Regions from separate parts of the Clostridium sp. genome, predicted to be linked through region 3. Evidence: riboswitches for the same ligand, from Rfam matches in the RefSeq annotation. Region 3 holds a riboswitch; each other region holds the start of a gene.
What was found. Region 3 has a riboswitch for S-adenosylmethionine ahead of metF (methylenetetrahydrofolate reductase [NAD(P)H]). Riboswitches for the same ligand answer to the same signal wherever they lie in the genome.
Positions count from the first base shown of each region.

Region 1: another riboswitch for S-adenosylmethionine. It lies ahead of LKE46_RS11000 (pyridoxal phosphate-dependent aminotransferase); the one in region 3 lies ahead of metF (methylenetetrahydrofolate reductase [NAD(P)H]).
Region 2: another riboswitch for S-adenosylmethionine. It lies ahead of LKE46_RS12875 (ABC transporter permease); the one in region 3 lies ahead of metF (methylenetetrahydrofolate reductase [NAD(P)H]).

Region 1 covers NZ_JAKVOI010000001.1:2,219,521-2,229,840, reverse strand. Annotated here, with positions in the region: gene LKE46_RS11015 (DUF1634 domain-containing protein) at 1-244, opposite strand, end outside; gene LKE46_RS11010 (sulfite exporter TauE/SafE family protein) at 244-1,080, opposite strand; gene LKE46_RS11005 (LysR family transcriptional regulator) at 1,230-2,108, shown strand; SAM riboswitch class I at 2,157-2,255, shown strand; gene LKE46_RS11000 (pyridoxal phosphate-dependent aminotransferase) at 2,344-3,516, shown strand; gene LKE46_RS10995 (MetQ/NlpA family ABC transporter substrate-binding protein) at 3,540-4,352, shown strand; gene larA (nickel-dependent lactate racemase) at 4,364-5,635, shown strand; gene LKE46_RS10985 (hypothetical protein) at 5,748-6,182, shown strand; gene LKE46_RS10980 (GntR family transcriptional regulator) at 6,256-6,633, shown strand; gene LKE46_RS10975 (DUF1648 domain-containing protein) at 6,647-7,771, shown strand; gene LKE46_RS10970 (TOBE domain-containing protein) at 7,898-8,104, opposite strand; gene modA (molybdate ABC transporter substrate-binding protein) at 8,477-9,298, shown strand; gene modB (molybdate ABC transporter permease subunit) at 9,345-10,031, shown strand; gene LKE46_RS17745 (sulfate/molybdate ABC transporter ATP-binding protein) at 10,033-10,320, shown strand, end outside.
Region 2 covers NZ_JAKVOI010000001.1:2,632,040-2,642,359, forward strand. Annotated here, with positions in the region: gene LKE46_RS12855 (ABC transporter substrate-binding protein) at 1-627, opposite strand, end outside; gene LKE46_RS12860 (threonine synthase) at 659-1,858, opposite strand; gene LKE46_RS12865 (threonine synthase) at 1,887-3,077, opposite strand; gene LKE46_RS12870 (ABC transporter ATP-binding protein) at 3,109-3,900, opposite strand; gene LKE46_RS12875 (ABC transporter permease) at 3,929-4,717, opposite strand; SAM riboswitch class I at 4,816-4,930, opposite strand; gene LKE46_RS12880 (LysR family transcriptional regulator) at 5,332-6,192, shown strand; gene LKE46_RS12885 (aspartyl-phosphate phosphatase Spo0E family protein) at 6,289-6,462, opposite strand; gene LKE46_RS12890 (MarR family winged helix-turn-helix transcriptional regulator) at 6,670-7,158, shown strand; gene smpB (SsrA-binding protein SmpB) at 7,204-7,674, opposite strand; gene rnr (ribonuclease R) at 7,689-9,845, opposite strand; gene secG (preprotein translocase subunit SecG) at 9,961-10,194, opposite strand; gene eno (phosphopyruvate hydratase) at 10,319-10,320, opposite strand, start outside.
Region 3 covers NZ_JAKVOI010000001.1:2,449,813-2,460,132, reverse strand. Annotated here, with positions in the region: gene LKE46_RS12050 (acyclic terpene utilization AtuA family protein) at 1-645, shown strand, start outside; gene LKE46_RS12045 (AtuA-related protein) at 648-947, shown strand; gene LKE46_RS12040 (ComEC/Rec2 family competence protein) at 998-1,849, opposite strand; gene LKE46_RS12035 (lysophospholipid acyltransferase family protein) at 1,878-2,597, opposite strand; gene LKE46_RS12030 (2-isopropylmalate synthase) at 2,985-4,334, shown strand; gene LKE46_RS12025 (isocitrate dehydrogenase (NAD(+))) at 4,363-5,370, shown strand; gene metA (homoserine O-acetyltransferase MetA) at 5,433-6,347, opposite strand; SAM riboswitch class I at 6,433-6,540, opposite strand; SAM riboswitch class I at 6,680-6,789, shown strand; gene metF (methylenetetrahydrofolate reductase [NAD(P)H]) at 6,882-7,739, shown strand; gene LKE46_RS12010 (homocysteine S-methyltransferase family protein) at 7,757-10,213, shown strand; gene LKE46_RS12005 (hydrolase) at 10,294-10,320, shown strand, end outside.

The DNA of each region.
Region 1 (10,320 bases), 230 kb from region 3:
TGGCTATCAACAGCATAAGTCCTAAGAGTATTATGGAGTAAGGTTTCAAGGCCATGCATCCATGGAGTATCTCAAAGGGATAAGTCGGATAAAAGTTGCCGGGATACCCGCTGCTTCCAGAGATTAGAAACATTATAAGTCCTATTATTATAACGGCAGAGCTTGTCAGGACTCCTACAAATAAAAACGTGCTTATTATCTTTTCCATCTCTCTTGTATTTTCTTTCAATTTTTTATCATTCATTATAATGCAATCACTCCTTTATACATCATTTGAAGTGCTATATATACGAGAAAGGGTATGAATATCTTTCTTATAGTCTTGTTTTTCATTCGCTTCATAATACGTGCCCCAATGGTAGCACCTGCAAGTACACCAAGTGCTACCGGACCTGCAATTTTGGGATCTATATCACCCCTCAGGAAAAACACTCCGGCACTGGCGGCACCGGTGACTCCCATCATAAAATTACTTGTGGCACTTGATATCTTCATTGGAAGTTTCATAAACAGATCCATGGCCATAACCTTGAAGCTCCCACTTCCTATACCAAGAAGCCCTGATATAATTCCTGCACCATACATTACACCGAATCCACTCGGCACGTTTGCAACTTTATAATCAACGGGTTGTTTTAAAACATCGTCATAATATTGGCCGTTTAATTTAAGTTTTTGTGCAAGTGGATGCTCTATAACGTTATCAGGCAATTCAGTCTTGCCATTTTTGAACATTGCAAAAGCGGAATATAGAAGAAGTAGTCCGAATAACACATAGAGGTAGTTGGCATTTATGATTCCACCTAGAAAGGCACCGGTTATAGCTCCGACTGTTGTTGCTATTTCAAGAAACATGGCAACTCTTATGTTGGTCATTTCATCCCGCACATAAGCTATAGCAGCACCGCTTGAGGTTGCTATTACTGAAATTATGCTTGCTCCTATGGCATATCTTATATCAATTCCAAATATAAGTGTCAATGCTGGAGTAATTACTGTTCCCCCGCCCAGGCCAAGAATAGATCCGGCTATGCCTGCCACAACAGATATCAACAAGATTTCCAGTACTATCAGTGACAAAATATCATCTCCCTGTATTGAACAAAATTTGATTTTCAAGTATTATTATATCAATGATAAGCTTATATTAAAAATATTTATTATCTATTATGTGTATATAAAAATTGTATAATTACTTTTATTATTTAATTATCGAGGTGATATTCTTCATGGATATTAAGCAGCTTAGGTATTTTCTTACAATTGCAGAAGAAGGGAAGATAACAGGAGCGGCTAAAAAACTGAATATAGCACAGCCGCCTCTCAGTTATCACTTGAAGCTTTTGGAAGAGGAGCTGGGAACTAAACTCATGGATAGGGGAAATAAAAAAATTCATCTGACGGATGCAGGGGAAATATTAAAGAACAGGGCTGAACAGATATTGGAATTGGTGGATTCCACCATAAAAGAATTGAAAGATTTCAACGAAGGCATCAAAGGAACATTGTCAATTGGAACTGTTTCATCTTCAGGAGCTACACTGTTTCCAAATATAATAGAAAGATTTCATAGTATATATCCAAAAGTAAACTTTGAGGTATGGGAGGGAAATACATATAGAATACTTGAAATATTGAACAGTGGAGTGATAGATATAGGGATAGTCAGAACACCGTTTAACAAGGAAGGACTAAGCATAAAAATTCTTTCCAGAGAGCCTATGATATCAGTTTTTAGAGATGATCTGGACTATTTCCCGGATAGAAAATCAATAACTCTAAAGGAGCTTATGGGTAAACCGCTTATCATATATAGAAGGTTTGAAAAAATCATATTTGAGGCATGCCATAATATGGATTTTATGCCCGAGATAATATGCAAGAGTGATGATGCAAGAACTACACTGCTATGGGCGGAATCCGGTATTGGGATTGCCTTGGTTCCAATGACTGCTCTGGATATAGTAAAGGCATCCGGTTTAACTTATAGAGTAATTCATGAGTCAAGCTTAGAAACGAGTATAGCTGCAATATGTGTAAAGGACAGGTATATGTCTGCCGCTTCCAGAAACTTTTTAAATGTGATTTCAGATATAGAAAGGGCTTGACTTTGTTCTATGTAAATAATATAATCATACCTGTAATTTAATAGGTTTATCTTATCTAGAGAGGCGGAGGGAAAGGCCCAATGAAACCCAGCAGCCAGCAATTATTGCCAGGTGCTAATTCCTGCAGTTTTAACTGAAAGATAAGAGGAAGATACCTCTTTTATCGTAAAGAGGTTTTTTTAGTTTAAAGAATAGATTTTATATATCAATAAAATTTTGAAAGGATGTGTTTTTCTTGCCCGAACTAAGCAGTAAGTTGGTTAATTTTACAGATTCTGTTATAAGAAGAATGACAAGGATATCAAATAAATATAGGGCTATTAATTTATCACAGGGTTTTCCTGATTTTGATCCTCCAAAAGAAATAAAAGAGGCACTTAAAGCTGCTGCGGACAAAGGACCTCATCAATATGCAATTACCTGGGGTGCACAAAACTTTAGAGAGGCACTTGCAGAAAAGCAGAAGAAATTTATGGGGATTGATATAGATCCTGAAACACAAATTGCTGTTACCTGCGGTAGTACCGAGGCCATGATGGCATCTGTCATGACGGTGTGTGATCCAGGTGACAAGGTTATAGTATTCTCTCCGTTTTATGAAAACTATGCTGCAGATGCAATATTGAGTGGGGCAGATCCAATACATGTATCTCTTTATCCGCCGGAGTTTTCGTTTGATAGAAAAGAATTGGAGGATGCATTCAGGCAGAAACCTAAAGCTCTTATACTGTGCAATCCATCAAATCCTACAGGTAAGGTTTTTACTTTGGAAGAGCTCCAGTATATTGCGAGTCTGGCTGAAAAATATGACACATTTGTAATAACGGATGAAGTGTACGAGCATATTGTTATGGATCCATATAAACATGTTTATTTTGCTTCACTTCCAGGAATGTTTAACAGGACTTTGAGTTGCAGTTCTCTTTCCAAGACATATTCCATAACAGGATGGAGGTTGGGATATGTTATAGCAGATGAAAGGATAATAGAAAATGTTAGAAAGGTGCATGATTTTTTGACGGTTGGAGCGGCTGCACCTCTTCAGGAAGCAGCAATTGCAGGACTTAAAATGCCTGATGAATATTATGACTGGCTGAAAAACATGTATATGAAAAAAAGGGATCTTTTCCTAGCTGGATTGGATGAAGCTGGCCTAAAGTATGTAAAACCCAATGGAGCTTATTATGTAATGATAGATGTATCGGAGTTCAATGTAAAAAATGACTTGAAATTTTGTGAATGGCTGGCTAAAGAAGTTAAAATAGGTGCAGTACCAGGTTCAAGTTTTTTTAAGAAAAATGTGAATAATTTTATAAGGCTTCATTATGCAAAAAAGGACGATACTCTTCTGGAAGCCATTGAAAAGTTGAAAACACTTAAAGAAAAAGCTGAATTTTATAGTGAATAAATTTATGTTAAAAGGAGACTATTATGAAAAAAATTGGAAGTATTTTATTGTCGGTATTATTAACAACAGTTGTATTTTCAGGTTGTGGAAGTACATCACAGAAATCAGATTCTGAAGCCAATACCATAAAAGTAGGAGTTACAGCAGGACCTCACGAGGAAATAATACAAAAGGTTAAAGAAGTTGCAAAAAAGCAAGGGATGAATGTGGAGTATACTAGTTTTAATGATTATGTTCAGCCTAATACGCAGTTAAATGAAAAACAGCTGGATGTAAATATATATCAGCATGAACCATACTTGAAGCAGTTCAACAAGGATCACAATATGAATCTAGTAAAGGTTGCCAATGCAGTAACTTTTCCTATGGGCATATATTCCAGTAAACTGAAATCTCTGGCTCAACTGAAGGATGGGGATAAGATTTCACTGCCGAATGATCCTACTAATGAAGCAAGAGCACTTATGCTTCTTGAAAAAGGGAAGGTTATAAAGTTGAAAAGTGGCGTAAGCTTAAAGGCTACCATAAAGGACATAGCTGAAAACCCTAAACATATCCAGTTTCTTGAGCTTGAAGCTCCGATGGTTCCGCGTTCGTTAAGTGATGTGGCGGTTGCGGCGATAAATACCAATTATGCAATACAGGCCAAACTCGATCCAAATAAGGATGCCATATTCAAGGAGCCGAAGGATTCTCCCTGGATTAATATTATAGCTGCAAGACCTGACAACAAAGATGCGGAAAATGTAAAGAAATTGATCAAAATCTATCAGTCAGACGAAGTTAAGAAATACATAGATGAGCATTTCAAGGGCTCTGTTATAGCAGCATTTTAGAGGTGATGCAGATGAGTTTGTATAATTTTAAATATGGAAATGATATACTTGAAATAAATATGGAAGGGAAAATAGACAATGTACTTCCAGGCAAGGCCGGACATGTTCAGGATGTAGAGGCAGAAATTGTTGCATCTCTTGAAAATCCAATAAATTCAAAGCCGTTGAGGCAGATAGTAATACCGGGGGAAAAGGTCATATTTGTAGTTTCGGACATAACCAGGTCATGGATAAAAACTGCAGAGTTCCTTATCTATATAGTTAATTATCTGAATTCTTTTGGAATAAAGGATGAGGATATTTCGGCCATAGTTGCAACGGGTACTCACAGGGCTGCCTCAGAAGACGAAAAGAGAGATATTGTGGGGGAGAAATTGTACCGCAGAATAAAAGTATACAACCATGACAGCAAAAATGAAGATGAACTTAGGTACATGGGAGTATCGAGCTTTGGTACTCCTGTATACTTAAACAGAAAAGTGATTGAGGCAGACAGGGTTATACTTACAGGAGGCATCACATTTCATCTTTTTGCAGGCTTTGGCGGTGGGGCTAAAAGTGTTGTTCCGGGTGTTGCAGGTTTCCAAACCATTCAAAGTAATCATAGACTGGTTTTTAACAGCGGAGAAAATTCCGGACTCAACCTCAGTGCAGGGCCAAATAAGATTAAGGGGAATCCTATGCGTGAAGACATTACAGAAATATGCAGAAAGATTTCAACGGATTTTTTAGTCAATGCAGTACTTGATACCGATGGAAAATTCGTCAAATTTGTAGCCGGAGATTTCGAAAAGGCCTGGCTTGAAGGATGTAACATAACCAGACAGCTTTATGGAGTGAAAATTAAGAACAAGGCGGATATTACTGTTGTATCTTCAGGTGGATACCCCAAAGACATAAATCTGTACCAGACGGTTAAAACAATTGATAATGCCCTGTATGCAGGAAAGCAGGACAGCGTGTTGGTTATAGCTGCACAGTGTATAGAAGGACTGGGTGCAGATGAATTTATGAAATGGTTCCAATATGAGACTCTTGAAGATATGGAGAAAGCTTTGAAGAGAAATTTTACAGTTCCTGGTTATGCAGCTTATAAAACCTTGTATACTGCAAAAAATAGAAAGGTTCTTTTCTTGTCATCTCTTGAAGATGAGGTTGTACGTAAATTTGGCTTCATTCCAGTGAAGTCACTTGATGAAGCAGTTGAGACTGCATACACATTGAGCAGTGACAATCCGGACGTTGTACTTATGCCATATGGTGCCAGCACGCTACCCATATAAAAGAAGATTTGATATTGAGAGTATTGATTTCAATATCAAATTTTTTTATGAAAAAATTCAGCAACTATATGGTAATATATAATTGAATATATATTTTAAGGAGACAATATAGATGAATGTAAAAAATAAAAGTTTAAACTTTGTATTGGAAATAGTGTGTTTTACTGCGTTTATAATATCAGCATATTTTTTTATCGACTGGCTGGAATATATAGCTGTTGTGCCTGTGATCATGTGTATATATGCCGGACTTAAGATATTTAAGTACATTAAAAATAGAGATGGATTAAAAATATTTTCATTTTTAGCCACAGTTTTGATTATGGTTGTTATATTGCATATATTGCTTGCATATGGAATGACTAACCCTGTTCCTATACTGCTGCTTTTTATAATTACAAATTTGTTTTTTATATACAATGTAATTTTATATATTTATAATGGATTTGGAAAATTAAATATGTTTTTGCTTGTGTTAATGTGGATTTTATGTGCTGGTATCCCGGTTGTCATGATATTTTTATTATCAGCGGGGCTGTCTGTCTAGAAATCTGTTTGTATTGACATATGCACGCAACTGTTATATTATATATATAACAAATAGCATAGGGGGCTAATGGATGCTGATAGAGATTGATTTTGAATCTGAAAAACCGATTTACGAGCAAATAAAGAGGCAGATAATACAGGCTATAGCATTGGGAAATTTGAAGAAAGGGGAAAGTCTGCCCTCAGTAAGACATATGGCGGAGGATATAGGCATAAATCTTCATACTGTGAATAAGGCCTATAATGAGTTGAAGTCGGAAGGATATTTAAATATAGATAGAAGAAAAGGTGCGGTGGTAAGCCTCAAACTCCCTGATGTTACGCAAGAATTCAGGGATAGACTTAAAAATGAACTTGTTTACCTGGTGTCAGAAGCGTATCTTAGGGGTATAAACCAGGAAGAATTTTCCGGGTATTGCCGTGAAATGTTTAAAAATTTAAAATCATAGGGAGGCAAAGATCATGAGAGAAAATTTGTATATGTCTTTATACATGCTTTTTATATTTTTAATAGTATTAATTATGGAAATACTCACCCCGAGATTTACTAGAAAGGAAATTGTATTTGGTGTAAGGGTGCCTTATGATAAAGTAGACTCAGAGAAAATTGTAGATATAAAGAAAAAGTATATAAGAAATAATTTGCTTATAGGAATTCCATTTATAATTTTATTCAGTCTTATGAATTATATTTTATCCGGTATCGGCGTGATACTGTTTACTACATTTGGTTTTATATTTATAGGTTTCCTTGTATATTTAATGTCGAACAGGGAAGTAAAAAGGTTAAAAGAAAGGGAAAAATGGTTCAAGGGCAGGAAACAGTCTGTAATTATTGATACGGATTTTTCAAAAAATAGAATAAAGTCTATTGTATCACCGTGGTTATTTATAATTCCTATAATAATAATTGCAATTAATATAATTTTAGGGTATTCATATTATGACTTATTGTCTGACAAGGTGGCAACCCACTGGGACTTTTCGGGAAACATCAATGGATATCAGAGTAAATCAAAGCTGTTGATATGGGAAATCCCTCTGGGACAAATTGTTTGTACTGTTATATTTTTTATAGTTTATAAAGGGATAGGCTGGTCAAAACAGCAAATAAATTCCTCCAATCCAATGGCTTCTGCAGAAAAAAACAGGATATTTAGGAGAGTATGGTCAATATACATGATTGTATATTGTATCCTTATCAATCTCCTGCTTACAATGGGAACTATTCAGATATTTAGGGTATTTGACATAGGGAATGGATTTCTCATAATTGTAATTGTTGTATTTCTCATTTTAATCTTCGGCAGCGTTATTATACTGTCTATAAAATTAGGCCAAGGTGGAGCCAATATAATACTTGCTGACGAAAAGAACAAAAATAAATTTTCAAAAGAAAACAGAGATGATGATATTTACTGGAAATTCGGGAATACCATATATTATAATACAGATGATCCATCTGTATTTATTGAAAAAAGATTTGGAATAGGGTGGACCATAAACGCGGGAAGACCTGTTGGAATGGCTGTTTATATAGGAATGATACTATTTATTGTAATTGTAATAACTGCTGTAAGTCTTTAAAAAAATAGATATAAAAAAGAACTGTTTTAATTTATGATGTGACCCCAATAAGTTAGATTTTTAGGCCTAACTTATTGGGGTCAGTTCAATTGACAGTTCTTTTTTTATTGTCTATTGATCTGTAAATTAAGCCATGACCATAACATTGGATGCTTTAATTACTGCAGTAGCCTCTGAGCCGACTTTTAAACCGAGACTGTTTATTGCATCCAGTGTTATAATGGAACATATCTGTTTCCCGTCACCTACATCCAGTATGACTTCACCATTTACAGATCCTCTTTTAATATCTACTATTTTTCCTTTTAATTGATTTCTTGCACTGATATTCATCTATTGCATATCCTTCCTTCAATTTGATCTATGATATTATTATTTACATCATGTAATGTAAATATACATAAATTAAAATTTCTCTCTATAAGTAAAAGAATATTAAAAAGTGGTTAAAAATATACATAACATGAAGTTTAGTACCTAAACATTACATTATTTGATAATTATATAATTAAATCTGCTAAAAATTAAGAAATTATTAAAAGAATATTGATTAATTAGCACGTTTTATATATAATGTATAATATAACATTTCAAGAATATAATATATATTAATATTACAAGAAGTTATGTAACTTGATGTAACTTTATATAACGTTTTCTATGATAATTTCAAATATAAATTTAAAATCTTGGGGAGGTATTATAATGAAAAAGTCGAAAAGAATTTTATCGGTTGTGTTGTTTCTGCTTATTACAATTTTATCGGTTGGGTGCGGTACTACAAGCAAAGATTCAAGTAATCAGCAATCTGATTCAGCTTCCAAAAAGGACGAGGCTGTAACATTGACGGTATCTGCAGCTGCAAGTCTGAAGGATTCTATGAATGAAATAAAACAATTGTATACTAAAGAACATCCAAATGTAACTATCACATATAATTTCGGATCATCAGGTTCCCTTCAGCAGCAAATAGAACAGGGCGCGCCTGCAGATATATTCATGTCTGCAGCAACTAAACAGATGGATGCCCTCAAAAGCAAGAATCTGCTTGTAAATGACACTATCAAGGATTTGCTGAAAAATGATGTGGTACTTATAGCTCCAAAGGCATCATCCAATGTAACAAGTTTTCAGGATCTTGCAAGTGACAAGGTTAAAAAGATAGCACTTGGTGAAATCAAAAGCGTGCCGGTAGGACAATATTCACAGGAGATACTTAAAAATCTAAAACTCATGGATAAAGTAAGTCCCAAGGCTGTTTATGGAAAAGATGTTAAGGAAGTTCTGACGTGGGTTGAAACAGGAAATGTCGATGCAGGAATTGTATACAAGACAGATGCACTGGTATCGGATAAAGTTAAAGTTATAGCTGCTGCACCGGCAGATTCCCATAAGGATGTAATATATCCTGCGGCTGTAGTAAAAGCAAGCAAAAATCAGGATGCAGCCAAAAAATTTCTTGAGTATCTATCAGGTGATGAGGCACAGAAGGTATTTGAAAAATATGGATTCAAAGTTGGAAAATAGATAGTTAATTTATTTGATATCTTATTGATGCAGGAGGGGATGTAGTTTGGGATTTGATATTTCACCAGGATTGATTTCAATAAAGACTGTTTTTCTGGCTACTGTAATAACGTTCTTTGCTGGAATAGGCACTGCTTACTGGATGACAAACTACAATGGAAAATTGAGAAATATTCTGGATACTGTATTTACACTGCCCCTTGTGCTTCCTCCTACAGTGGTTGGTTTTTTCATACTGCTGTTTTTCGGAAAAAATGGACCTCTTGGAATACTACTCTTAAAAATTGGAAAAACCCTGATTTTTTCATGGTCGGCTACAGTTGTGGCGGCTACCATTGTTGCATTTCCATTGATGTATCGTACAACTAAAGGTGCATTTGAACAGATAGATGGGAATGTTGTGAATGCCGCAAGGACTCTTGGTGTATCCAATAGAAAAATTTTCTGGAGGGTGATGATTCCAATGGCATGGCCTGGAATTGCGGCGGCTACAGTGCTTTCCTTTGCGAGAGCTCTTGGAGAATTCGGGGCAACTCTTATGGTGGCGGGGAATATACCACATAAAACTCAGACTATTCCTATGGCAATTTATTTTGCAGCTGAAAATGGAGAAATGGATATAGCTCTTATATGGGTTATACTGATTGTTGTAATTTCAACTGTAGTAATTTTTTTAATGAATTACTGGAATGAACATCAGCAGGGAAACATTTATGGAATAAGGAGAAAGTAGGATGGGACTTTATGTTGATATAAAAAAACACTTCAGAGGATTTGATCTGAAAATTAAATTTGAAACGGAAAATAATATAATGGGTCTTCTGGGGGCATCAGGATCAGGAAAAAGTATGACATTAAAGTGTATTTCAGGACTTGTTACACCGGATCAGGGAAGTATAGTTCTCAATAAAAAAGTCTTATTTGACTCAGAGAGAAGAATAAATGTTCCAATTAGGAAAAGAAGGGTGGGATTTTTATTCCAAAACTACGCCTTGTTTCCGAATATGACAGTAATTCAAAAT
Region 2 (10,320 bases), 180 kb from region 3:
CTTCTCATCTTCTATTGAAGATGCATATGGCTCCCAAACAAGCCCGGCATCAATATTTTTAGATGAAAATGACGTTTTTATATCAGGTGGTTGTAAATTAACAAGCTGTATATCACTCTGCTTCAATCCCGCTGATTCCAGGTATCTTGCAAGAAGCATATGGGCAGATGAACCAACTGTAACTGCAACTTTCTTGCCTTTCAAATCCTTGGCTGACTTTATATTAGAACCAGTTGCTGCAAGTATGGAGTTCAATTTATACCCTGCTGCATAGACTCCAATAGCCTTTATATCTATGCTATTTGCTCTTGCCTGTATGGCCGGCTGATCTCCAACTTCTCCTATATCAAGCTTCCCACCTGCAAATGCTTCGATCATAGGAGGCCCTGAAACAAAACTTTGAAAATTAATTTTTATATTGTCTTTCTTGAATTCCTGAGTAAACCATCCTTTATTCTTTGCAATAATTAAGAGTGAATGATTTATTCCCGGTTGATAACCTATATTTATTTCTTTTGGTTTCGATGAATCCTCTTTACTGCCTCCTGAACCAGTTGTTTGCCCGCATCCTGAAAGAGCAAACAAACTTATTAAAAATATTGAAATTACAGGAAATATCTTTTTCATATTAAACATCCTCTTAAACATCCTCCTCTTTTTAAATATCTGTATCAATCTCAATTACTGGAAGTTCCTCTTTAACCAAATTAGGGTATTTCAATCCACTACCAGTATTTAAAATTACAACTTTTTCATCCGACTTCAAGAAACCGGTTCCATACAACTTTTCTACTGCAGCAATTAATGACGCTCCTTCAGGACATATGAACAGTCCTTCAGTCTTTGCAAGCAAATTAAGCGAATCAAGAATTTCCGAATCTTTTACTTCAACTGCAGTACCACCACTTTTTCTAATCGCATCAAGCACTATAAAATCTCCCAGAGCTTTTGGAACTCGTATTCCTCCCGCTATGGTATTTGCCGTTTTACAAAACTCCGAATCCTTCCTTCCTTCATTAAATGCCTTTACAATAGGATTGCAGCCTTCTGCCTGAACTGAAATAAGCTTTGGAACCTTGCCCTTTATCCATCCAAGCTCTTTAAGCTCCTGAAAGGCCTTCCATATTCCAATTATTCCTACGCCTCCCCCGGTAGGATAGAGTATGGCATCCGGGAATTCCCAGCCGAAGTACTCGGCGATCTCAAGTCCCATGGTCTTTTTACCTTCTATTCTGTAAGGTTCTTTCAAAGTAGCCGCATCAAACCAGCCATATTTTTTTACTCCCTTGGCTATTATTTTTCCTGCATCAGATATAAGACCCTTTACAAGATAAGTTTTTGAACCGTATATATAAGCTTCTTTCTTGGCAAGATCCGGTGCATCATAAGGCATGGCAACTACAAGTTCTATTCCAGCCTTTGCTGAATATGCCGACCAGGCACCTCCTGCATTTCCAGCTGTTGGCATAGCTATAGTTTTTATTCCAAGTTCTTTTGCCTTTGAAACACCTACAGCAGCTCCCCTTGCCTTAAAAGTACCCGTAGGATTCAATCCTTCATCTTTTATATAGAGATTTTCAATGCCTATTTTCCTCCCTAGTTTTCCAGCCTTAATTACAGGTGTATCACCTTCACCCAGTGTAACTATATTTTCCTCGTTCTTTACAGGCAATAGTTCCTTGAATCTAAACAGTCCCCTTCTTCTGGATTTGAATACATTCCTATCTATATTTTCCTTTATTTTGGAAAGATCATATCTTACAAGTAACGGACCACCGCAGTGACATAAATTATGCGGCTCATCTGTTGAATACCTTTCACCGCATTTTGAACACTCAAGATAACTAACATAACTCATAAATCATTTCTCCTTTATTTGAATATTTTTAAATAGTTTCAATCAACGGAAGCTTCTCATCAATCAAATCAGGATATTTTAAACCACTTCCGGTATTCAAAAGTACAATTTTCCATTCGGGTTTTAAAAATCCGTCTTCAAACAATTTTTTTACTGCTGCAACTAATGCACCTCCTTCAGGGCATACAAGCAGTCCCTCGGTCTTTGCAAGCAAATCAAGTGAATCAAGAATTTCTGAGTCTTTTACTTCAACTGCAGTACCACCGCTTTTTCTGATTGCATCTAAAACCATAAAATCTCCCAGAGCTTTTGGAACTCGTATTCCTCTCGCTATAGTATTTTGATTTTTGCATAATTCTGAAATTTCTTTATTCTCTTTAAATGCTTTTACAATGGGAGCACACCCTTCTGCCTGAACGGCAATAATTTTTGGAACTTTGCCATTTATCCATCCAAGTTCCCTGAGCTCCTGAAAAGCCTTCCATATTCCAATTATTCCTACACCTCCTCCCGTTGGATAGAGTATGGCATCCGGAAATTCCCAGTCGAAGTACTCGGCAATTTCCAGTCCCATAGTCTTTTTTCCCTCTATTCTATAGGGTTCCTTTAGAGTGACCGCCTCAAACCATCCATATTTTTTTATAGCTTTATTTATTATCTTATCTGCATCAGATATAAGACCTTTTACAAGATAAGTTTTTGACCCATATACAAAAGCCTGCTTCTTAGCCAGAACTGCAGCATCATCAGACATGACAACCACGAGTTTGATTCCTGCTCTGGCCGAATACGCTGACCAAGCACTTCCTGCGTTTCCAGAAGTGGACATGGCTATGGTTTTTATTCCAAGTTCTTTTGCTTTTGAAACACCTACAGCAGCACCTCTTGCCTTAAAAGTGCCCGTAGGATTCAATCCTTCATCTTTTATATAGAGATTTTCAGCACCAATTTTTTTTCCCAGCTTTTTAATCTTGATTACAGGTGTATCGCCTTCACCCATTGTAACCATATTTTTTCCCTCTTTTATGGGTAGAAGTTCTCTAAATCTAAAAATACCTTTTCTTCTTGTTTTAAAAACATCTTTATTTATATTTTTCCTTATTTTATCAAGATCATATTGTGCAAGCAGCGGCCCATTGCACCGACATAAGTTCTGCGGTTGATCAGCCGAATATATCTTCCCGCATTTTGAACATTCCAGATACTTTAAATAAGTCATGGGAACAATCTCCTCCATCCAAAATCTTATATTATATGTTATATGAAAATGGATTTTCCACTTTTGTAAAGAACTCATCATATATTTGACTTTTAATACGTGTAAAATCATAGCTGCTTCTGTCTCTGGGCCTAGGTAAACCAACAGGTATAATCTTCTTGACTCTGCCGGGTCTACTGGACAATACAACCACCCTGTCTCCAAGATAAACTGCTTCATCTATATCATGGGTTACAAGTATCATGGTAGTATTTTCCTTCTTCCATATTTTAAGAATTTCCTGCTGCATATTAATGCGTGTCATAGCATCCAGTGCACCAAAAGGCTCATCCAGCAGCAACAGTTTTGGTTTGTTTATAAGTGACCTGGCAATACTTATTCTCTGTTTCATCCCTCCTGATAGCTGGGAAGGATAGGACTTCGCAAAATTAGTTAATTCAACCAGGTCCAACTGTTCATAAACCAGCTTTCTCTTTTCTTCTTTGGACATCTTCTTGCTTATTCCGAATTCTATATTTTTTTCTACTGTAAGCCATGGGAAAAGTCTGGATTCCTGAAACACCATTCCTCTGTCTATTCCAGGACCATCGACAGCCTTACCATAGGAAAGTATATTACCTACATAATCTCTATCCAGACCGACTATTATTCTAAGCAGAGTACTTTTCCCGCATCCACTTGATCCAACAATACTTAAAAACTCTCCCTGTTTAACTGATAAATTTATATTGTTTAAAACATTGAGATCACCACCTTCTTTTTTAAAAGTTTTATTCAAATTTTCTATTTCAATAGCACCTGGTTTCTCCTGTACCACGGACATGATTTCTCAACTCCCTAATTAATCAATCTTAGCTACCTGAATCCCATCTTACAACTAAAATTTGCAGCTTCTTTATTATATAATCTATCAAGAATCCAATTACACCTATTGAAGCAACCCCTACCAGCATTATATCCGGTTGTGATAATTCTCTTGCATAGGATATTGAATATCCTATACCTGAAGTTGCTGCAATTATCTCTGCTGTAATTACACTCATCCATGCACTTCCAATTCCAATGCGCAGGCCTGTAAAAATAGATGGCAGTGCTGATGGAAAAACTATTTTTTCAAGTGTCTCAAGCTTACTTTTTTCTAATATTTCAGAAACTTCCAAATACTTTTTGTCTGCTCCCTTTATTCCATAAATAGTATTTATAAGTATCGGCCAAAAACTTCCGATTACTATTACCGTTATTTTAGAAGCTTCACCTATTCCCATCCATAGTATAAGAACGGGAACCCATGCCACAATAGGAATTGGTCTTAAAAACCCTATAAGCAGGTCAACAGCATTTTCTGCTATTCTGAACAATCCAATGAATATACCACATATTATTCCTAAAGATGCACCTATACAATAGCCTTTTATAACTCTCAGTATACTTATAGACAAATTTCTCGCCAGATCTCCACTTTTAACCATATCTATAAATGCCAGAAATATGGTATGAGGAGACGGTAGTACGGACTGTTTAATAAGTCCTCTATCACTTAAAATTTGCCACAGTATAATAAGTATTATCGGAACTATAAGTGCAATACCTATTCTACCAATAAATTTAATTTTTTTACTAAAGCCGGACTTTACGTTCATCTTTACACACCTCATATTTTGACTTAATTAAGAAAGCTGTTTTTCAAATAAGAAAAACAGCTTGAATTCAATCTAAAACATTTCAAAATCAACTATTTTTCTTATCTCTCAGAATAGTAAATACTCTGCAGGAATTAACACCATTGCATTCTAATGAAAAATGCTGGTTGTCGGGCTTCATAGGGCCAGTCCCTCTGCCTCTCGTGATAAGAGAATATACAGTTTTCAACATATAATTATATATTCCACTTTGTCAATAATCCACTATTAAATTTTCTATAAATTATGCAAATACAAAAAATCCTGTTCTCTTAATGCAGAGGCAGAATTTATCCGCGGTCCCACTCTGTTTACTGTAAATAGATTCTCATACAGCAACTCTATAATTAATGCTCAAGAATGCACTTCAGTTAATTCCGTTCAGGACTTCTCACAGCTTACAAAAATCCCTCTCTTCGAACTTTTCTCAACCTACTCTTCTCCATCATTGCAAATATTTCTTTTATATTTCTTCAACTTTGTGTATTATTATATCAAAGAAAATAATATATTACAAATACCAAAAACATATCTAATTTATAGCTATAAGATATAAATTATGAAGGGTGATTATCATGGATATAAGACAACTCAAGTACTTTCTTACAATAGTAGAAAAGGGAAGTATAACTAAAGCTGCACGACAACTTCACATAGCACAGCCTCCATTAAGTCAGCAGCTCAAACTGCTGGAAAAAGAGCTTGGAATTAAATTGATAGAAAGAAATACAAGAAAGCTGCAAATAACTGATGCGGGAAGGATACTTCAATACCGTTCCAAACAAATTCTTGAACTGACTAAAAATACAAAAAAAGAACTTGAAAATTTAAAGGACGGATTTAAGGGTATACTATCTATAGGTACAGTAGCATCTTCCGGTACTACAATACTGCTGAAAAAATTAAATGATTTTCATGAAAAGTATCCCCACATAAACTTTACTATAAGAGAAAGCAGCACCTCTGAAATTCTCAAACTCCTCAATACAGGAATTATAGAAGTTGGTATAGTATTTACTCCTTTTAATTCTGAAAAGTTTGAATCATTGCTGCTTCCAAGTGAATCAATGGTTGCAGTTGTAAAACAGGGTTCCTATTTTGACAGTCTCAAAAATAAAATCAGTTTAGACGGTTTAATAAACAAGCCGTTGATAGTAGACCACAAATTTAAAGATATGCTAATTTCATCCTGTCATCAAATTGGTTTCGAACCTAGAATACTATGTGAAAATGAAGATGCAAGGTCGGTTTTACTATGGGCTGCTACTGGTATTGGTATAGGTGTGGTTCCAAAATCTGCTTCAGAGCTGATTCCCCGACTAAGTTTAAAATATATTGAAATAAACGAATTATCCCTCAAAACTCGTCCTGCAGTAGTATGGGTTAGAAATAGGTATTTATCCGATATAGCCAAAGACTTTATAAATACATTTTGAATATCTTTAAATATGCTATATTCACAAGTTATCAACATATTATCAACATATATTGTGGATAAGTTTATAAAGAGGAGGTACCTACCTCCCCTTTTTCTACTTGTCTACTTTGTTTTTGATTATCCTGCTATATTCATTTAGCAATGAATCCAACATCTTACTTGCTGCAATTACTTCCGGATTTAATAAATTGTTTTTCTGTTTGACTAAATCATTCAGATGTTTTCTCAATTCCTGCATTTCCAACAGAATATCTTTTATATTAGACATGTTTCTTCCCTCCTTCCCTAATAATTACTATAAAGGAAGAAACATTCTAAAAAATATTAATTTTGTATAAAACAAGATATCTGGGATTCAATAAAATGGACAATTCCAAAAAAGTTTAATTATTTTACTGATAATTTTTCAATTTGTATTGTAATTTTAACGGTAATTGTAGTAGCATTATTATAATAACATTTTTACTATAGGAAGGTGAGTACAATATCACTAATAGAAAATCAGCCTCCATGCCCAGATGATAAACTGTTTTCAATACAGGCGGACAAAATAATAAATATATTCAAAAACATACAGCGATCTTTAACTACAAAGTTCAAAAAAAGTGCAAATAAATATGGCTTTACAGTGCCGCAGCTTTCGGTTATATTTCATTTGTACAAAATGCCTTATGTAACCTTGAATGAATTAAGCGAATGCATGATGCTTACTAAAAGTACTGTTTCAGGCATAATAGACAGGCTTGAAAAGCAGGGCATAGTAATCAGGGAAATCCCTGAAGACAATCGCAGAATTGTCAGGCTTTCTCTTTCCAACGATTTCAAAGAAAAACATGATATTTCCTCTATGAAAAAGGAATTCATTTCCGATTGTATTCTTGACATTATAAAAGATATGGGACCCGTGGAAACAGACAATTTCATTTCTTCATTGGAACACTTTAATTCACTTATAAAAAAATAGCAGCAGTGAACCAGAATTTAAAACTGGTTCACTACTGCTTGTATTTCATCTGTATCTTTCTTTAAGCTGCCTGTCTATATCTCTCTTAGCAGCTTTTTCCATAAGCACATTTCTCTTGTCATAGTCTTTTTTACCCTTTCCAACTGCCAGGTTTACCTTTACCATTCCATGTTTAAGGTACAGTGCAAGCGGCACTAAAGTATATCCTCTCTGTGCCGTATATCCCAGTAATTTACTTATCTCGGATTTATGCAGAAGCAGTTTTCTTGTTCTGAGCGGATCTTTATTATATATATTCCCCTTTTCATAAGGACTTATATGCATGTTTCTGACAAAGATTTCACCGTTTATTATATCCGCATAACTATCCTTTAAATTGGCTTTGCCTTCTCGTATGGATTTTACCTCTGTCCCTACAAGTTCTATACCGGCTTCCATTGATTCTTCTATGAAGTAGTCATGTCTTGCCTTCCTATTTTCAGCAAGAGTTTTGCTTCCAGTTTTGTTTTTTGCCATAAATCTCACCCCTTTTAAGCTTCAAAATCCAGAGTTTCCACATCTGCTATCTGTTCCTCCTGCTGTTTTACCAGTTCAAAATAAATTTCATGAGCGGCTAAATCCACCTTCAATACCTGTATCCTTACCTCGTCACCCAATTTGTAGATTTTCCTGGACTTTTCTCCCATAAGTGAAAGATGCCTGTCATCATATATATAATAATCATCCGTCATAGTGCTCAAGTGCACCAGGCCTTCTATTGTATTTTCAAGTTCCACGAACATCCCGAAGTTGGTTACAGATGATACTATTCCATTATACTCTTCACCTATTCTCTTGCTCATATACTCCGCCTTTTTCAGATCATCCACTTCTCTTTCGGCATCCTGGGCGATTCTTTCCATTTCAGAAGACTGCCTTGCTGCATAATCCACTTTTACATCAAGACTTTTTATCTCTTTTTCATCCAGTTTTCCATTTATAAATTCTTTGATTATCCTGTGGATAATGAGATCAGGATATCTTCTTATAGGTGAAGTAAAATGACAGTAGTACTTTGCGGCCAGGCCAAAGTGCCCGGTACATTTTGGAGAATATCTGGCCTGCTTCATGGATCTCAAAAGCAGCGTACTGACTACAGTTTCTTCCTTTTGGCCCTTTACTTTTTCTAAAATTCCCTGAAGCACTTTTGGATTTACTTCCTGTCCCCATTTTATAGTATACCCCAGGTTGTGAACAAATTCATTGAAATGCATGAGCTTTTCCTCGTCGGGATCTTCATGTATCCTGTATACAAAAGGCATATTTGTCCAGAACATATGCTCCGCTATAGTTTCATTGCATACAAGCATGAATTCCTCTATTATGTGGTTTGAAATTCCTCTTTCAGCAGGTTTTATTTCTACAGGTCTTCCCAGTTCATCAAGTTTTATACTGCATTCCGTGAAGTCAAAATCCACAGCACCCCTGAGCATTCTCTTCTTGTAGAGTATCTTGGCAAGTTCCTCCATAAGCTTAAAGGTGGATACAAGATAACCGTATCTTCCCATTACCCTTTCATCTTCACCTTCCAGTATTTTGGTCACATCCGTATATGTCATTCTTTCACTCGTTCTTATTATACTCTCTACAATCTTATGATCTATAACCTTGCCTGTATCGTTTATTTCCATGAGGCAGCTGAGAGTAAGTCTGTCAATCTTGGGATTCAAGCTGCATATTCCATTGGACAACTTTTTAGGCAGCATAGGTATGACCCTGTCAATCAGATACACAGATGTACCCCTTCTCAGTGCTTCCCTGTCAAGGGGACTTTTATCCTTCACGTAATTGGATACATCCGCTATATGAACACCCAAATAAAAATTTCCATTGGGGAGTCTTTCAAGAGATACTGCATCGTCCAGATCCTTTGCATCTTCACCATCTATCGTAACTATGGTAAGATCCCTCAGATCCTCCCTCCTCTCGTATTCTTCCTCCGGAATTTTATCCGGTATGGATTCAGCATAACTTTCAACCTTTGCCGGAAATTCTTCCGGAAGATCATTCTTTTTGATTATAGTCAGAATGTCTATTCCCTTTTCACTTTTCTTTCCAAGTACATTTATTATCTTGCCCTCCGGATTTCTTCTTCCGTCAGGCCATTCAGTTATCTCTACAATCACTACATCTCCTGTAGATGCAGTTTTTTTACAATTTTTAGGGATGAATATATCCTGGTATATCCTCTTTTCCTCCGGTACTACAAAGCCAAAATTTCTGCTGTCCTCAAAAGTACCTACAACTGTTTTATTGGCCCGTTCAATTATCCTTATTATTTCTCCTTCACACTTTTTGCCGTTGTTTTCCTTTTTCAAAATCCTGACTATGACTTTATCACCGTTCATAGCCCCGTTCAGGCCAGAAATGGGAATAAATACATCCACTCCATCCTCGGGTATGACAAAGCCAAAACCCTTCTGGTGGCCCTGAAATTTTCCTATTACAAGTCCCATCCTTTCAGGTACTCCATATCTGCTTGTTCTGGTCTTTACTATATAACCTTCTTTTTCCATATTCCTGAGTATTTTCTTGAATTCCTTCTTCTCATCCTTTCTTATTGCAAAAACTTTTTCAAGTTCTTTTATATCCATAGGCTTATATGCCTTTTCTTTCATAAAATTTAAAATTGTTTCCGTTATATTCATATATTTCACCACCTTTTAATATATTGATGTAAATTACACAAAAATATTCAATAATTTCTCAATTGCATAAAAATAAATACAGCAGGAACACTCATCTACTGTATTTTAAAAGCAACTATTTTATCAAATTTTGAACTACACATAATACAGCAAATATTATGGCTAGAAAAACAGTTAACCTGGATAACATTGCTTCAGAAGTTCTGGATTTATTTCTGGAATAAAAGCTCTCAGTTGTCCCGCCAGATATAAATCCACTCAATCCATTTGTCTTTCCTGGTTGAACAAGTACAACCGCTATCAACAGTATGGATACTATAATCTGCAATATTAAAAGAAAATTATGCACTAAAATGACCTCCTAATGTTCAACATGGAATATATTTTATCATATATGCGCTTTAATTTCAATTTCCGTGAATTTTCAAATTTCAACAATAGAGCAGGTATAGCACCTGCTCTATTTGTAAATTCT
Region 3 (10,320 bases):
ATAACTGAAAATGGAGATATAACTGTAACAAAGCTTGAAGATACGGGAGGAATAGTTAACCAGCATACTTGTAAAGAGCAGGCAATATATGAAATCCATGATCCGGCAAATTATTTTACACCTGATGTTACAGCCGATTTTTCAAAAATAACCATTGAAGAAACTGGAGTAAACAGAGTACTGATAAAAGGAGCTTCAGGAAAAGAAAAAAATGGTTTGTTTAAGGTAAGTATAGGTTATAAAGATTGTTATGTAGGTGAAGGAGAAATAAGTTATGGAGGTTCAGGTGCATATGAAAGGGCAGATTTGGCAGGAAAAATAATTAGAAAAAGATTGGAATATATAAATTTGCCCATAGATGAATTGAAGGTGGATATTATAGGGGTTGATTCTCTTTATGGAAATTACTTAAGCCGAAAAATAAATGCCAGATGTGACTTTAAAGAGGTAAGACTTAGAGTTGCTGCAAGGACTTTAAAAAAAGAGAATGCAAAAACAATAGGAAATGAAGTTGAAGCACTCTATACCAATGGTCCGTCAGGAGGGGGAGGAGTGAGAAAATATGCTGATGAGATAATATCAATTGCATCAATACTTGTACCACGTAAAGATATAAAAATAAATGTTATTTATGAGAAGGTGTAGAAATGAAATTGAGGGATATTGCACACTCAAGAACGGGAGACAAAGGGAATATATCAAATATATCACTTATAGTGTATAAAAATGAGAACTATAAGCTAATTGAAGAGAAGGTAACTGCGGAAAAAGTCAAGGAGTGGTTTAGGGATATAGTAAATGGGGAAATAAAAAGATATGAACTTCCTAAAATAGGTGCTTTGAATTTTGTAATGTATGATGCATTGGGCGGAGGAGTCACAAGATCCCTGTCATTGGATAAGCATGGGAAAAGCTTGAGTTCGGTTTTGCTGGATATGAATATATAAATAAAAGATGAGTATAGAAAACCAATCTATACTCATCTTCAATTATTCTTTTATTCTTTCACTATCTTATGGCCATCACTTTTAAGAATGATATTTCCATCAACATCTGTCCTATATATTTGTATGTTTTTTTTCTTGAGTCTGTTTACTATTTTCTTTGTAGGGTGGCCGTATTTGTTGTTTTTACCGCAGCTTATTATTGCTATTGTTGGATTTACCCTGTTGAGAAATTCCTGTGAAGTAGAGCTTGAACTGCCGTGATGTCCTACCTTCAATACGTCAGCTGAAATATCATAGTTTCTATCCAGCATTTCCTGTTCGCTTTCTTTCTCAGCATCTCCTGTAAAGAGAAATTTTGTATTTCCATAGGTTATTTTCAACACTACTGAATAGTTGTTGGTATCGGGATAACTGCTGCTGTTTGGGGCCATTATTTCGGCTGAAACATTATCCCCCATTTCCAATTTTGAACCGGGTTTTGGCAAAGTTATTTTAATGTCCTTGTTTCTCAATGCCTGTACCATATTTTCAAATGTCTTTGTGTTTGAGATTTTTTTAGGTGCTATAAATGTATCAACGTCATATTTTTTTATTACATCACTCATCCCTCCTATATGGTCTTCATCAGGATGGGTTGCTATTACATAGTCAAGCTTTTTTATATCCTGTCTGTCCAAATATGACATGAATTTACTTCTGCTGCTGTTTGGGCCTGCATCTATCAGAAGATTTTTACCGTTTACCTGTATCAGTTCACTGTCGCCCTGACCTACATCTATGTAGCTTACTCTAAGTCCGTTATAGGATGTGTTTTCAGAATCTGTAATCGTACATCCTGACAAACATAGTAAGAATGTCAATATAAACGAGAATAAGATATAATATTTTTTCATATGTTTCAACTGATATATCACCACCTGTATATATTTGTTAATTGTTCAGGGCCTCTGATATTTTTTCTTTTATGGTTCCAGCAAGATTATCCCTCTGTTCTTTTGACAAGTTTTCTGTATAAATTGGATCACATATAGTAAAGTCTACAGTTCCCGGTCTTAAATTTTCATGTGGATTGCCTTCTCTTAATTTATAACTGCCGTTTATGGCTATTGGGACAATTGGAACCATTGATTTCAATGCAAGTTTAAAGCTGCCTTTCTTGAATTCTCCCATCTTTGAACCACGGCTTCTTGTGCCTTCTGGAAATATGATCATACTGTGGCCGTTTTTTAAAATATTGATGCCTTCATTTATGGATTTTATTGATTCCCGTATATTGTTTCTATCCATAAATACGCATTTGATTTGTTCCATCCAGTAACTTATTATTCCAACCTTTTTTATTTCTTTTTTTGCAATAAACCCAACTGACCTGTTTACAGATGCAATTATTATTGGAATATCAAGGAATCCCTGATGATTCGACACAAATAGACAGGACTGACCGGGAATTTTTTCAATTCCATTTATATTAACTTTTATGCCCATGGCTTTTATAATAAAGTCAGCCCAGTCTTTTACACATTTATATATATATAATTGAATTTCTTCCTCTCTCCCAGTTTTTTTAAGTCTTTCCAGTTTCATTTTTTTGAATAGGGAATATAGCATATACAATACAAGAAGAAAATAAAGTAAAATGCTTCTTAACATGATAATGATGCCTCCTGTAATCATTTTTATCGACTATCCCATTATATCATATATGAATGTCAATGCTATAAAATAATTGTATGGAAAAGTCCAATATCTCCTGATGTAATCCTTTAAATAAACTAAATGAAAGTTTAAATAAGAAAAAATCATAAATAAGAAAATTTTATTTGCTTATAACTATTAAAAATGATACAATATAATCATTAATTCTCACAAGTGACCCTTGTATATGCTGAATTTTACAAGGGTTAACTGGAGTGGACGCAATATATTTGTACATAGCTGAAAAAAAGCATGAGATTTATAAATTGAAATATCTATTGCAATTTAATTCAGAATTAGCTTATTTTCTATAGGGCCAATATGAAAGGGAGATGGTTTTTAATGTATGATTATAAGTTGGAAAATATAAAAGAACCTAATTTATATAAAGATATATTTCCATATGATGAAATTCCTAAGATAGTTTTCAATGGTATACAGCTTCCTATGAATATACCTGAGAACATCTGGATTACAGATACGACTTTCAGAGATGGGCAGCAATCCATGGAGCCATTTACTTTGGAGGAAATAGTCAATATATACGATTATCTCCATGAATTGGACAATAATTCAGGAATAATAAGGCAGAGTGAGTTTTTTCTGTACAGTGAAAAGGACAGGAAAGCTGCGGAAGTCTGTATGGAAAGAGGATATGAGTTTCCTGAAATAACTTCATGGATAAGAGCCAACAAGGAAGATTTCAAGCTTGTAAGGGATATGGGTATAAAAGAAACAGGAATGCTTATGTCATGCTCTGATTATCATATATTTAAAAAATTGAGAAAGACAAGGGAAGAAACTGTAGATATGTATCTTTCTGTTGTGGAAGAAGCGTTGAACAATGGAATCAGGCCAAGGTGCCACCTGGAGGATATAACAAGGGCGGATTTTTATGGATTTGTAGTTCCGCTTGTAAATAAATTAATGGATATGTCGCATGAATCTGGTATCCCCATAAAAATAAGATTATGTGATACCCTTGGAGTTGGAGTTTCATATGGACAAACAGAAGTTCCTAGAAGCGTACAGGGACTTGTGCATGGACTTAGGACAATATGTGGTATTCCGGAGGAGTGCATGGAATGGCACGGGCACAATGACTTTTATGCGGCTGTAGACAATTCAACTACTGCATGGCTTTATGGAGTGGCATCCATAAACAGCACTCTGTTTGGAATTGGTGAAAGAACTGGAAACTGTCCTCTCGAAGCCATGATATTCCAATATGCGCAAATCAAAGGGAATACAAGGAGCATGAAGCTTGAAGTTATAACGGAAATAGCAAATTATTTTAAAAATCAACTTGGATATGATATTCCACCAAAGACACCTTTTGTAGGAAGCCAGTTCAATGTTACAAAAGCCGGTATACATGCAGACGGGATGCTCAAGGACAAGGAGATTTACAATGCATTTGACACAGACAAGATACTCGCAAGGCCGGTTGTAATTGAAATAAATCAGTATTCAGGACTTGCCGGTATAGCAGCATGGATTAATACCTACTATAAATTGAAGGATGAAGACAAGGTAGAAAAAAAAGACCCTAGAGTTGTAGAAATAAAGAGGTGGGTAGATGATCAGTATAAAATGGGAAGAACCAATATAATAAGAAACAGTGAAATGGAGCTTCTTGTGAAAAAGTTGATGCCTGAGGTACTTGAAAAAAGGGAAGAGAGAGCATGTTGACTAAAATGAATTGTTTGGAGGCATTGGAATGAGACAAAAAGTTACCCTTATTAAGGGGGATGGAATAGGGCCTGAAGTTTGTATGGCAGCCAAAAGGGTCATAGATAAGAGCGGAGCTGATATTGACTGGGAGATCTTTGAAGCTGGAGCTGCCGTAATTGAAAAGTACGGTACGCCAATACCGGATCATATAATAAATAGCATAAGAAAAAACGGAGTAGCCCTTAAGGGGCCGGTTACCACACCTGTTGGGAAAGGCTTCAGAAGTGTAAATGTAACCCTCAGGAAGCAGTTAAACCTGTATGCAAATATAAGACCTATAAAAACCTATGCTGGTGTAAAATCCAGATATGAAAATGTAGATCTTGTTATTTTTAGAGAGAATACAGAGGATTTATATGCCGGCATCGAGCATATGGTAAGTGATGAGATAGCCGAGAGTATAAAGATAATATCAAAAAATGCAAGTAGAAAGATAGTAAAAGCCGCATTTGATTATGCAGTTAAAAATGGAAGGAAAAAGGTTACTGCTGTTCATAAGGCAAATATAATGAAACTTTCGGATGGCCTGTTTCTTAAAACTGCACAGGAAGTGGCCAAAGAGTATGAAGGCATTGAATTTGAAAGTGTGATAGTAGATGCAATGAGCATGAAACTTGTACTTAATCCTGAAAATTATGATGTTCTTGTAATGCCGAATTTATATGGTGATATCTTATCCGATATGGCATCGGGACTCATAGGCGGACTAGGACTGGTTCCTGGAGCAAATGTAGGTGAGGATACAGCAGTATTTGAAGCTGCACATGGATCTGCACCTGATATTGCAGGTAAAAATAAAGCCAATCCTACGGCTATAATACTTTCATCAATCATGATGCTTAGATATCTTGGAGAAAACATCCCGGCGGATAGGATAGAGAATGCAGTTGAGGCCGTGCTTAAAGATGGAAAGTACCTGACCTGTGATCTTGGCGGAAATTCTACTACCGATGAATTTACAGATGCAATAATTTCAAAATTGGATTTCAATTAAATAAAGGTGACGAATGCAGAACTACCATACAGCAGGTAGTTCTGCAGTTTTTTACACCAGAATTAGAGCTTGTTCAAGTCATATGGTGTTTCCTGATATACGTAATAGTTGAGCCAATTTAAAAATAGTAAATTGGCATGTCCTTTCCACATGGACAGTGGAGCTTTTTTTGTATCATCATCAGGAAAATAATTTTTTGGAATTTCTATAGGAAGGTTGCTTGCCTTGTCCCTTTCATATTCCTGCTTCAATGTCAGGGTATCATATTCGGAATGTCCCATGACAAAGATATCGCGGCCGCCCTTTGTAGCTGCTATATAGATTCCTGCTTCTTCTGATTCTGAGAGTATTTCAAGTTCAGGAACACTTTGAATATCCTCTCTTTTTATAGTTGTATGCCTCGAATGAGGGGCATAAAACAGATCATCAAAACCCCTTAATAGTTTTACATTCTTCCTGGTGATGGTATGTGGAAACACTCCAAACAACTTTTTGTCCAATGGATATTTTGGAATACCAAAATGATAGTAAAGACCGGCCTGAGCCCCCCAGCATATGTGGAAGGTTGAATAGACGTTTTTCAGGGACCAGTCCATTATTTCAGTGAGTTCATCCCAGTAATCTACATCTTCAAATTCCAACTTTTCTACAGGTGCTCCCGTTATTATCATCCCGTCAAATTTTCTGTGACGTATTTCGTCAAATGTCTCGTAATACTTGAAAAGATATTCTTCGGAAGTATTTTTTGACTTATGGGATTTTGGGTATACAAGGGTTATGTCCACTTGAAGCGGGGAATTGCCAAGAAGTCTGAGCAGTTGTGTTTCAGTGACAGTCTTGACGGGCATCAGATTCAATATTACTATATTGAGAGGACGTATATCCTGCTTGACTGCACGTTTTTCGTTCATTACAAATATATTTTCAGCTTTCAATATCTTGCAAGCTGGAAGACCATTAGGTATATTTATTGGCATAGAACTCATCCTTTACAAATATTGATTATGGACTAAAAAGGCCATTTTTCTACTAAGAAAAATGGCCTGTAATATCGAACTATTTTTCTTATCTTTCAGAAAAAATCTGTAGGAATTAACACCATGCATTCAAATGAAAAATGCTGGTTGTCGGGCATCATTGGGCCTATCCCTTAGCCACTCTCGATAAGATTTTTAATTGGTTTAATGAATATGATATACTAAAAACTTAATTCTGTCAAGAAGATCAAAAATTAGAATTTTTGTATTGACAAGCATGCTGAAAAGTATTAGCATTAAATAAAATGTACTTTAACAATAATATACTGAGGTTCTTATCAAGAGTGGTGGAGGGACTGGCCCTGAGAAACCCGACAACCAGCATGTGCGTCATGCAAGGTGTTAATTCCTACAGAATCATGAAAATTCTGGAAGATAAGAAAAGAATGCTGTAATGTATCGATACAAACTTAGGCTGCTTTTCTTAATAAAAAGCGGCCTTTTTTGAACTAAATTTTTATGAGGAGAGAATTTATGAGCATAATAGATATATTCAATGACAAGGAATTTATACTTTCCTTTGAAGTTATACCATTTAAGAATAAAAGTAATTTCCCGAGCTTTGAAAACAGGATCAATAATTTGAGCAAAATGAATCCGGATTTTATAAGTGTAACTTATGGAGCTGCAGGAAGAAGTAAAAATGGATCCATGGAGACTGCACTTTATATAAAGAACAAATACAATATAGAGGTGCTGTCACATCTCACCTGCATAAATTCTACAGAGGAAGAAATAGAGAAATACATATCGGAGCTTGCTGATGGCGGAATAAATAATATACTTGCACTCAGAGGAGATATTGTCAGGAATTCCAATTCACAAATAAATAATAAATACAGATATGCAAAGGAACTTGTAAAATATATTTCAAGAAAGAGAGATATGTGTATTGCAGTTGCAGCATATCCCGAAGGACATGCGGAATCAAGTAATCTGGATGAAGATATTTTTCATCTGAAGGAGAAGGTGGACTGCGGGGCGGATTTTCTTATCACCCAGTTTTTCTTCAGCAATGACTATTTCTACACGTTCAGGGAAAAACTGGGCAAGATTGGGCTGGATATACCTCTGCTGGCAGGTATAATGCCGGTTGTTAAGGCAAGACAGGTTAAGAGCATGAGTCTGCTTGGCGGCGCAAGTTTGCCTAAAGAACTTTTGGCCATAATAGATAAATATGGGGAAAATGAAGAAGACTTCTTTAAAGCGGGAGTAGAATACAGCTTGAATCAAACACGCGATTTGGTGAAAAATGGAATAAAGGGTATTCACTTGTATACCATGAATGACTTGACTGCTGTGAACTACATAGTAGATAATTTGTATAATTGATAAAAAGGGGTGGCTATATGGATTTTAACGATTTGTTTAAAAGATTCGAGGATAAATTTATATTTTTTGACGGTGCTATGGGGACAATGCTTCAGAAAAGTGGACTTAAAGCCGGCGATCTTCCTGAAATATTGAACATAACAAATGGAAATACAATCAAGAAAATACATGAAGTCTACCTTGATTCTGGTGCAGATATTATAATAACAAATACTTTTGGGGCAAATGAATTGAAATACAGTGATTCTGAATATTCTTCAGATGAAGTGATAGAGGCCGGGGTTAGAGTTGCAAAAGCTGCTGTCAGGGGAAGAAAGGATAAATTCGTGGCACTTGACATGGGCCCTATAGGCCAGGTCATGGAGCCTACTGGGAACCTCACTTTTGAAACTGCCTATAAACTTTTTAAAAAACAGGTAGTCATAGGTGAAAGGGAAGGAGCCGATATAATACTGATTGAGACAATGATGGATATATATGAGACCAAGGCTGCCATACTTGCAGCAAAGGAAAACAGTTCCCTTCCGGTTTTTTGCACTATGACTTTTCAGGAAAACGCCAGAACTCTGATGGGGACAGATCCCAGAACCATGGTTTTTGTTCTGGAAGGTCTTGGGGTTGATGCACTTGGAGTCAATTGTTCGCTTGGACCAAAGGATCTTCAGCCCATAGTGGATGAAATTTTAAGGTACTCGTCTACTCCTGTCATGGTTCAGCCAAATGCCGGTCTGCCAAAATATGATGGGAAAGAAACCTATTATGATGTAAAAGCAGCTGAGTTTTCAGAACAAATGAAGATCATGGCAGAAAAAGGAGTAAGAATACTAGGAGGATGCTGCGGCACGGACCCTGAATTCATCAAGGCCACTATAGAACTGGTAAGCGGACTCAAGCCTTTATGTCCGGAGAAAAAAGAATTTACTGCAGTGACTTCAGGCAATCAAACTGTAATAATAGGTGGTAGAACAAGAATAATAGGTGAAAGAATAAATCCTACTGGAAAAGCCGCATATAAACAGGAACTTAGGGAGAAGAAGATAGGATATATCCAGAGAGAGGCCCTGTATCAGAAAGAAGAAGGCGCAGACATACTTGAACTGAATGTAGGACTTCCTGAAATAGATGAAGTTGAAATGATGAAAAAGGCTGTAAAGGCAATACAGCAGGTTTCATACCTCCCGGTAAGCATAGACAGTCCAAATCCCGACGCCCTTGAGGCCGGAGTGAGATTATACAGGGGCAAACCTCTCATAAATTCTGTAAATGGCAAGGAAAAAACCATGGAAGAGGTTTTCCCCATAGTAAAAAAATATGGAGGCTGTATTATAGCTCTCACTATCGACGAGGCAGGAATAGCAAATACGGCGGAAGAAAGGTTTGCAATTGCGGAAAAGATAGTAAAGAGAGCTGAAGAGTTTGGAATTTCACGTAAGGATATAATAGTTGACTGCCTCTCCCTTACTGCCTCTGCCCAGCAGAAGGAAGTCATGGAGACGGTAAGGGCGATAAGAATGGTGAAGGAAAAACTTGGTGTAAAGACAACACTCGGGGTAAGCAATGTATCTTATGGACTTCCAAATAGAAAACTTTTAAACAGGACATTTTTGCTTATGGCACTGGAAGCCGGTTTGGATCTGCCGATAATGAATCCCGGAGATGAAGGAATGAAGGATACTATAGCTGCATTTGAAGTACTTTCATACAGGGATGTGGACAGTAAGAATTTTATAGAAAAGTACAAGGATATGCCGAAGGAGTCAAATCAAAATAAAAAAAACAACGTTGTAGATAAAAGCAAGGATGGAAAACACCAGAAAGATAAAATAGACAAAAAGACTCTAAAGCAGATAATTATAGACGGCATGGAGGACGAAGCGATTCTGGCTACAAGTCAGCTTTTAAAGTTGAAAAAGCCTCTGGATATAGTAAACTTATATGTTATTCCGGCACTGGATGAAGTGGGGGCAAAGTATGAAGCAAAGGAAATTTTTCTGCCGCAGCTCATGCAGTCTGCAGAGACTGTAAAGAAGTCTTTCGAAGTCATAAAGAAGAGTATGGTTGAAAGCGGACAGAGCAATGTGGATAAGGGGAGAATAGTCCTGGCAACAGTCAAGGGAGATATACACGACATAGGTAAAAACATAGTGAAGGTGCTTCTGGAGAACTATGGGTTCAACGTAATAGATCTTGGGAAAGATGTGGACATTGAGAGAGTAGTTGATTGTGTAAAGCAAAACAATATAAGGGTTGTTGGATTGAGTGCACTTATGACTACCACGGTTATAAACATGAAAAAGACGATAGAAGCTCTTAGAAAAAGTAATCTGTGCTGCAAGGTCATAGTTGGTGGAGCAGTATTGAATCAGGAATATGCAGATATGATAGGAGCTGACTTTTATGCGCGGGACGCCAGAGACACGGTTAAAATAGCTGAAAAGATCTTTTCACAAAATGAACTGGAATTTGTTAAATAAAAAAATTTATATGGAATATCTGAGAAAAATGATATAAAATATGTTTATAAATACTCTAATTCATTTTAGGAGAAAATATCATGGAAAAAATTAATAAGAAAACAGGC